DNA from 2 places in the Stenotrophomonas sp. a6 genome. Region 1 is predicted to be linked to the other one. Evidence: riboswitches for the same ligand, from Rfam matches in the RefSeq annotation. Region 1 holds a riboswitch; the other holds the start of a gene.
What was found. A riboswitch is a leader RNA that binds a small molecule or an ion and turns the genes downstream of it on or off. The one in region 1 is predicted to bind glycine.
Positions count from the first base shown of each region.

Region 2: linked by a shared signal. The riboswitch ahead of gcvP (aminomethyl-transferring glycine dehydrogenase) and the one ahead of Q9Q79_RS18165 (trimeric intracellular cation channel family protein) in region 1 are both predicted to bind glycine.

Region 1 covers NZ_CP133161.1:3,960,068-3,964,274, forward strand. Annotated here, with positions in the region: gene Q9Q79_RS18145 (NAD(P)/FAD-dependent oxidoreductase) at 1-779, shown strand, start outside; gene Q9Q79_RS18150 (hypothetical protein) at 871-1,326, opposite strand; gene Q9Q79_RS18155 (nuclear transport factor 2 family protein) at 1,332-1,763, opposite strand; gene Q9Q79_RS18160 (GIY-YIG nuclease family protein) at 1,835-2,110, opposite strand; glycine riboswitch at 2,151-2,240, shown strand; glycine riboswitch at 2,254-2,357, shown strand; gene Q9Q79_RS18165 (trimeric intracellular cation channel family protein) at 2,442-3,059, shown strand; gene Q9Q79_RS18170 (3-deoxy-7-phosphoheptulonate synthase) at 3,228-4,207, opposite strand, start outside.
Region 2 covers NZ_CP133161.1:3,279,548-3,283,754, reverse strand. Annotated here, with positions in the region: gene gcvP (aminomethyl-transferring glycine dehydrogenase) at 1-1,608, opposite strand, end outside; glycine riboswitch at 1,671-1,773, opposite strand; gene Q9Q79_RS15185 (multidrug effflux MFS transporter) at 2,073-3,299, shown strand; gene Q9Q79_RS15180 (siderophore-interacting protein) at 3,440-4,207, shown strand, end outside.

The DNA.
Region 1 (4,207 bases):
GTCCCACCGGTGTTGAACTGGCCGGCACCCTGGCCGAGATCGCGCGGCATACGTTGCGCAACGAATTCCGCCACATCGACCCGGCCAGCGCCAAGGTGCGGCTGGTCGAGGCCGGCCCGCGCGTGCTGTCCTCGTTCCCGGAAGTACTTTCGCTGAAAGCACGCCGCCAGCTGGAAAAGCTGGGCGTGGAAGTGCTGACCGGTACCCCGGTGAGCGACATCGACAGCCAGGGCTTCACGCTCGGTGACCAGTTCGTACCGGCCCGCACCGTGGTCTGGGCCGCCGGCGTGGCCGCTTCACCGCTGGCGCGCACGCTGGACGTGCCGCTGGACCGCGCCGGCCGCGTGCCGGTGCAACCGGACCTGACCCTGCCCGATCACCCGGAGCTGTTCGTGGCCGGTGACCTGGCCGCACTGAGCCAGGCCGACGGCAAGCCGGTACCCGGCGTGGCACCCGCTGCCAAGCAGATGGGCAAATACGTGGCCGAGGTGATCCGCGCACGCCTGCACGGCAAGCCCGAGCCCGGCCCGTTCAAGTACGCCGACTACGGCAACCTGGCCACCATCGGTCGCATGGCCGCGATCGTGCACCTGGGGCGGCTGCAGCTGTCGGGCGTGCTGGCCTGGTGGTTCTGGCTGGCCGCGCACGTGTTCTTCCTGATCGGCTTCCGCAACCGCATCGTGGTGCTGCTGAACTGGGCCGTGGCGTACTGGAGCTACCAGCGCAGCGCACGCATCATCTTCGGCGATGACCAGGAAGACCGGCGACCGAGGCGGTAGTGCCCGCCGCTGGCCGGCTGCCACGCGGTCCGATCCCTTTCCGCAGGAAAGGGCTCTGACTCCGTCAACATCATCCATGCATGGCGTGGATCTACCGCTTCATCGGGCCGCCGGGCGCCCGCCGTTTCGACCATGCGCGGCAGAAGTCCTCCTTCCTTGCGGTGTCGGCAATCTGCGCGGCACTCCAGTTGCGGGTAATCCAGATCGTCAGTGCCGTGCTGCTCAGATGCCAGCGCAGCATGTCGTGCCGTGGCTGCCGCCAAAGATGGCGGCGGGCAATCCAGAACGCCTCCCGTTCCACCTCTGGCACCTTCTTCTTCATCGCGTCGTCGTCGAAGAACTGCGCGGCGAAACTCCAGGGATTCATCGGCTGAAATCCTGTTCGCGGTTCACTGCTGCACGCAGCCACACCACTGGGCGCACGGTCTGCTGGCTTCGGCCAACCGCCCACCAGGGCAAGCCCGAGCAGGTACAGCAGGCCAGGCAGCAGTGCGATGCCGGCGGCCAGTACGACGACGGAGACCCATGCCTTACCGGCGGCACGCATCGTGCTCACTTCGCCTTCGGTTTCGGGTACCACAACGCGTTGACGATGACCCAGCGCTGGTCGAAGCGCCCCATGTGGAAGTAATCGACGAACCACGGCGTTTCCAATCGCACCGAGGCGGCATTGCCGGTCACGTCCAGCACCGTGCAGCGGCGGTCCCATTGATCCTTCGGGGTTTTCAGCGCGCCCTGCTTCGTCAGCGCGACCAGTTCTTCCTTCGACATGCGGCGCAGGCCCAGCCGCTCGTCGGGCGTATCGCCGAGGACCGCGCGCTTGGCCAGGTCCGGGTGCAGGGAGCGGGCGACGCGCTGCGGGTCGGCCTCCAGCTGGCCGTCGACGTAGTCATGGCAGGTGGCTTCGATGGCCGCGAGGGTGGCCGGGTCGGCAGCGGGACTGGTTGACGCGGAGAGAGCGAACAACAGGGCGACGGTGGACATCCGGGTCTCCAGCGCTGAGGGCTGGGCGATCATCGCATGGCGGCACAGAGGCATCCATGTATGCCATGGATCTACAGGGACCCAGCATCCACCGCCTGCAGCCAGGCCAGCTTGCGTTCGCGCGGCTGCTGCTTGAGCTGCCATTCGGCCCGCGAGGCGGCGGCCCGGTCCGGGTACTCGCGCACGGCCAGCACCCGCAGCGGCGGCCGGGCCCGGGTGTAGCGCGCGCCCTTGCCAGCCTGATGGGCGGCGAAACGCGCGTCCACGTCGGTGCTGATGCCGGCGTAATAGCTGCCATCGCGACATTCGAGCAGGTACAGGAACCACGGGCGGAGGGACGGGGCCATGCCCGGATTATGCCGTGCTGCACTGCAGCGGATATACTGGCGCCCGAATGCAGGAGAGAGGCGCCGCGCTGGCGCCCGCCGAAGGCGCAGGCTCCCATGATCGCTCAGGCCGGTGGGCTGGAATCCCACCAACCATGCATTCGACTCGCCGAGCTGGAGAGAGGTCACCGGGCATGCCCGGGACGATCCGCCGAAGGGGCACGCGGCCCATGCCGCTGAACTCTCAGGCAAAAGGACAGCGGGAGCGGCACCGGTCATCGTCATTCCGTCATTGCGCAGGCAATGGCGGCGTCCGCGCATGGCCGGCCCCACCGCGCCCGGAGCCTGCCCCATGTTGCTGTCCATCATCTACCTGATCGCCATTTCCGCCGAAGCCATGACCGGCGCACTTTCTGCCGGCCGCCGCCGCATGGACCTGTTCGGCGTGGTCATGATCGCCTGCGTCACCGCCCTCGGCGGTGGTTCACTGCGCGACATCCTGCTCGGCCACTACCCGCTGGGCTGGGTGAAGCATCCCGAGTACCTGGGCTTCACCGTGTGCGCGGCGCTGATCGCCACCTGGGTCGCACGCTGGATGCACCACTTCCGCCGCACCTTCCTGGTCCTCGACGGGCTGGGCCTGATCGCCTTCACCCTGATCGGCTGCTCGATCGCGCGCGAAGCCGGCCATGCGATGCCGATCGTGCTGATCGCCGGCATGCTGACCGGCGCGTTCGGCGGCGTGCTGCGCGACATCCTCTGCAACGAGGTGCCGCTGATCTTCCAGAAGGAGCTGTACGCGATCATCGCGCTGCTGACCGGCGCGGCCTACCTGTTGCTGCTGCACTGGGGCGTGGCCGACGCCACCGCGATCCTGTGCTGCCTCGGCGGCGGCTTCGCGCTGCGCCTGCTGGCGATCCACTACCGCTGGGAAATGCCGAAGTTCGTGTACCACGACGAAGTGCATTGAGGTTCGCGCGGCCGAATCCGCACCACCCCGGCGATGTACCTGGCGCTGTCGCTCATGCGCAGCGCCAGGCGCATCGCCGGTGCAGATGGGCCGGTCTCCAACTCCGACCGGCCCTGATCGCGGCCGCACCCCCGCAGGCGCTGGCCGCCATCCACACACGTGCCGCACTCAAGCGGCTTCGGACACCTTCACGTCGCGACGGGCGCGCACGGCCGCGGCCAGTCGCTCCAGCACCGTCACGGTGGTGTCCCAGTCGATGCAGCCATCGGTGATGCTCTGCCCGTAGACCAGCGGTTGGCCTTCCACCAGTTCCTGGCGACCACCGACCAGATGGCTCTCGATCATCACACCGACGATGCGCTGTTCACCGTCTTCCAACTGAACGGCGATGTCCTCGATCACCTTCGGCTGGTTGTCCGGGTTCTTCAGGCTGTTGGCATGGCTGGCGTCGATCATCAGGCGCGTCGGCAGCTTGGCCTTGGCCAGCGCCTGGCAGGCCTCGGCGATACTGCCTGCATCGTAGTTCGGCTGCTTGCCGCCGCGCAGGATCACATGGCAATCCGGGTTGCCAGTGGTCGACACGATGGCGGTGCCGCCCTGCTTGGTGACCGACAGGAAGTGATGCGGATTGGAGGCCGCACCCACCGCGTCGGCGGCGATCTTCACGTTGCCATCGGTGCCGTTCTTGAAGCCGACCGGGCACGACAGCCCCGAGGCCAGTTCGCGGTGCACCTGGCTTTCGGTGGTGCGCGCACCAATGGCGCCCCAGGCCACCAGATCGGCGATGTACTGCGGCGAGATCACGTCGAGGAACTCGACACCGGCCGGCAGGCCGAGCTTGTTGATGTCGCGCAGCAGGCCACGGGCGATGCGCAGGCCCTTGTCGATCCTGAAGCTGCCATCCAGGTCCGGGTCGTTGATCAGGCCCTTCCAGCCCACCGTGGTGCGCGGCTTCTCGAAGTACACGCGCATCACGATTTCAAGTTCCCCGGCCAGCGCGTCACGCAGCGGCTTCAGGCGCTGGGCGTACTCGATGGCGGCCTTCGGGTCGTGGATCGAGCATGGGCCAACCACCACCGCCAGGCGGTCGTCACGGCCATGCAGGATCTGGTGCAGGGCCGCGCGCGAGGCGCTGACGGTGTCGGAGG
Region 2 (4,207 bases), 680 kb from region 1:
CGCCTGGTCGGCCGGCACCAGCGGGTGGATCTGCGAGAACTCCGGCCAGGTCACCGGGATCATCTCGGCGGTGGCGTTGAGCTTCATGGTGCACGAACCCAGCGGGATCATCGTGCGGTCCATCGCCAGGTCCTTGTCGGCCAGCGAACGCAGGTAACGCAGCAGTTCGTGCTCGCTGTGGTGGGTGTTGAACACCGGGTGGGTCAGGAACGCGGACTGGCGCAGCAGGCCGGCCGGCAGCGCGTCGGCGGTGCTGGCATCCAGCGCGTCGACGTCCAGCGAGGCACCGAACACCGCAGCCACGGCGACGATGTCGGCGCGGGTGGTGGTCTCGTCCAGGCTGATGCCGACCGAGTCGCTGTCGATCGCGCGCAGGTTGTAACCGGCGGCGCGTGCCTTGGCATGGATTTCATCGGCATGCACGCCGGTGACGTGCAGGGTGTCGAAGAAGTCGCCACCGACCTGCACGCCGGCATTGCGCAGCGCTGCGGCCAGGATCGAGGCCAGGCGGTGCGTGCGGCGGGCAATGCGGGTCAGGCCTTCCGGGCCGTGGTAAACGGCGTACATCGAGGCCATCACCGCCAGCAGCACCTGCGCGGTACAGATGTTGGAGGTGGCCTTCTCGCGGCGGATGTGCTGTTCGCGGGTCTGCAGGGTCAGGCGGTAGGCCGGGTTGCCCTGGGCATCGATCGAAACGCCGATCAGGCGGCCCGGCATCGAGCGCTTGTAGGCGTCACGGCAGGCCATGAAGGCGGCGTGCGGGCCACCGAAGCCGAACGGCACGCCGAAACGCTGGCTGTTGCCGACCACGATGTCCGCGCCCCATTCGCCCGGGGCAGCCAGCAGGGTCAGGGCCAGCAGGTCGGTGGCCACGGCCACCAGGCCGCCGCGTGCGTGCACGGCATCGACCAGCGCCTTGTAGTCGCCGACCTGGCCGAAGGTGTCCGGATACTGCAGCAGCAGGCCGAACGCTTCCGCTTCCAGTGCTTCGGCCGGGGTGCCGACGCGCAGCACGATGCCCATGGGCTCGGCGCGGGTACGCAGCAGTTCCAGGGTCTGCGGGTGCACGGCGTCGTGCACGAAGAAGGTGTCCGACTTCGACTTGGCCGAACGCTTGGCCAGGGTCATCGCTTCGGCGGCGGCGGTGGCTTCGTCCAGCAGCGAGGCGTTGGCGATTTCCATGCCGGTCAGGTCGGCGCACAGGGTCTGGAAGTTGATCAGCGCTTCCATGCGGCCCTGCGAGATTTCCGCCTGGTACGGGGTGTAGGCGGTGTACCACGCCGGGTTTTCCAGGATGTTGCGCAGGATCACGTTCGGCGTGTGGGTACCGTAGTAACCCTGGCCGATGAAGCTGCGCAGCACGGTGTTCTTGTCGGCGATCGCACGGATCTTCGCCAGTGCCTGCACTTCGGTCATCGACTCCGGCAGTGCCAGCGGTGCCGGCGACTTGATCTTGGCCGGCACGATGGCGTCGGTCATCGCATCCAGCGACGCGTGGCCGACGACGTCGAGCATCTGCGCGATCTCGGCGTCGTTGGGGCCGATGTGGCGCTCGACGAACGCGTTGTGGTGCTCGAGCTCACGCAGGGAAGGGGTGTTCTGGGACATGGCGAAGGATCCGTCAGGAAAGGGCACACGCACGGGCACAAGCCGCCGGTCGGCGGTCTGCGGGGCGCCCCTCTGTCCTTTTGCCTGAGAGTTTAAAAGCGCGGCGGACCGCAGCTTCGTGCCCCTTCGGCGCCGGATCGAACCGGTCTCTCCAGAGTTGTGTTACGGGTGGTATCGGGCCTGAGCGATTACGGGCGTTGCGCCTTCGGCAGCGGTGTTCCGCTTCTCCCACCGTGTTGCCCGCCGATTATAGCCCGTTGCGGGCGCGGCGGCCGCCTTCGGACCTGGCGGCCGCGCCTGAATGGCCGATGGCCCGTCCGTGCGTTTTGTGCACTGCTGCATGGCATCAGGCGCATTCCCCACCTATGATGGGCGGATACCCGAATTCATCTGGCGCCGTCCCTGCTGCAGGGGACCGGCGCCCGCCGTGCGTGCCGCGCATGGCCCTGCCGGACGCCTTTCCCATGACCGCCGCTGTTGCTCCCTCCACCCGCCGCATGGCCCTGCTGCTCGCCGGCCTGGCCATGTTCGGTCCGTTCTCGATCGACACCATCTTCCCCGCGTTCCCGCAGCTGGCCCAGCGCCTGGCGGTGGACGAGGTGGCGGTGCAGCAGACCATCAGCGTGTACCTGCTGTTCTACGGCCTGATGAGCCTTGCGCACGGCCCGCTGTCCGATGCCTGGGGCCGCAAGCGGGTGATCCTCGGTGGCCTGGTGGTGTTCGTCGGCGCTTCGGTCGGCTGCGCGCTGTCCACCGACCTGACCACGCTGCTGGCGTTCCGCGCGCTGCAGGGCCTGTCAGCGGGCGTCGGCATGATCGTCGGCCGCGCGGTGATCCGCGACCTGTACCACGGCCACGACGCGCAGCGCCTGATGAGCCAGGTGTCGATGCTGTTCGGCATCGCTCCGGCCATCGCACCGATCATCGGCGGCTGGATCCTGCTCAGCGGCGCCGGCTGGCCACTGATTTTCTGGTTCCTGGTGGTGTTTGCGCTGCTCCTGCTGGCGGCCACTGCACGCTACCTGCCGGAAACCCATCCGGTGGAGGCACGGGTGCCGTTGTCGCCGCGCGTGCTGCTGCGTGATTACGTGCGCATCGGTTTCAACCCGCGGTTCCTGCGCCTGGCGCTGGCCGGCAGCATCGGTTTCGGCGGCATTTTCCTGTACATCTCCTCGGCGCCGGTGTTCGTGATGCAGCACCTGCATCTGGGCGAGGGTGGTTTTGCCTGGCTGTTCATCCCCACCATCGGCGGCATGACCACCGGCTCGTTCCTGTCCGGGCGCATGGCCGGGCACACCACGCCCACCCGCCAGGTGTCCATTGGTTTCGGCCTGTGTGCGCTGTCGGTGCTGCTGAATGTCGGCTACGTGGCGCTGTCGCCGCAGTTCGTGCTGCCGTGGGCGGTGCTGCCGATCTTCCTGGGCGGCATGGGCATGGCATTGATCTTCCCGATCCTGGCGCTGGCGGTGCTGGACATGTACCCGCACCAGCGCGGCCTGGCCTCGTCGCTGCAGGCCTTCGTGCAACTGATGATCAGCACGGTGGTGGCCGGCGTGGTGTCGCCGCTGCTCAGCGCCAGCCCGCTGCACCTGGCGCTGGGGCAGGCCGCGTTCTTCGCCGCCGGCTTCGTGTTCTGGTACTGGGAACACCAGCGTGAACGCGCGGCACAGGCGGCCTGCACGGGCCATTGAGCAGCGCGCAGGGGTAGGGCCGGCCGCTTTGCCCGCAACGCTTGCGAAGAGGAACGACCGGACTAGGCTGGGCACTCCAGCCAGCCGGTGCGTGGATGCACGACAGCCAGCCAATCCGATGTCGTTGCATGAGGTTCCCCATGGCTGCGCAGCAGACCTACCGCCTGTTCGAGGTGGCGCTGAAGGAGCGCCGCGTTCTTTCCCCTTCCCTGGACCGCATGGTGTTCACCGGTGCCGACGTGGCGCGGATGAAGACCGAAGGCCCTGACCAGCGCATCAAGGTGTTCTTCCCCTTGCCCGGCCAGGAGGTGCCGCAGGTCCCCAGCGGTGAAGACTGGTACCCACGCTACCGGGCCCTGCCGGATGACAAGCGCCCGCCGATGCGTACCTACACCATCCGCCAGTTGCGCGCCGAGCAGGGCGAGGTCGACGTCGATTTCGTCATCCATGGCGAAACCGGCCCCGCCTCGCGCTGGGCCATGCACGCCCGCCCTGGCGACCGCGTGGTGCTGCTGGCCCCGGACGCCGACTGTGCCGGGAGCAGCGAGGGCTGGGAGTGGAAGCCACCGGCCGGTGTCGGCCAGGTGCTGCTGGTGGCCGATGAAACCGCGTTGCCTGCGGTGGCCGGCATCCTCGAGGAACTGGCGGCCATGGTCGACCCACCGCGCACGCTGGCGCTGCTGGAGGTGGCGCAGGCCGGTGATGCGGTGCACCTGAAGGCGCCCTCCAGCGCCGAGCTGGTCTGGCTGCCGCGCGGGCAGGCCGCCTACGGACAGCGGTTGCTGCAGGCGGTCCAGGCGCGGTTGGCAGGGACCTCGGGCGTGGCTGCCGGCGATGCGCTGGAGGAGATCGACGTCGATACGCAGATCCTCTGGGAGCAGGCCGATACCCGGGTGGCCGGGCCGCTG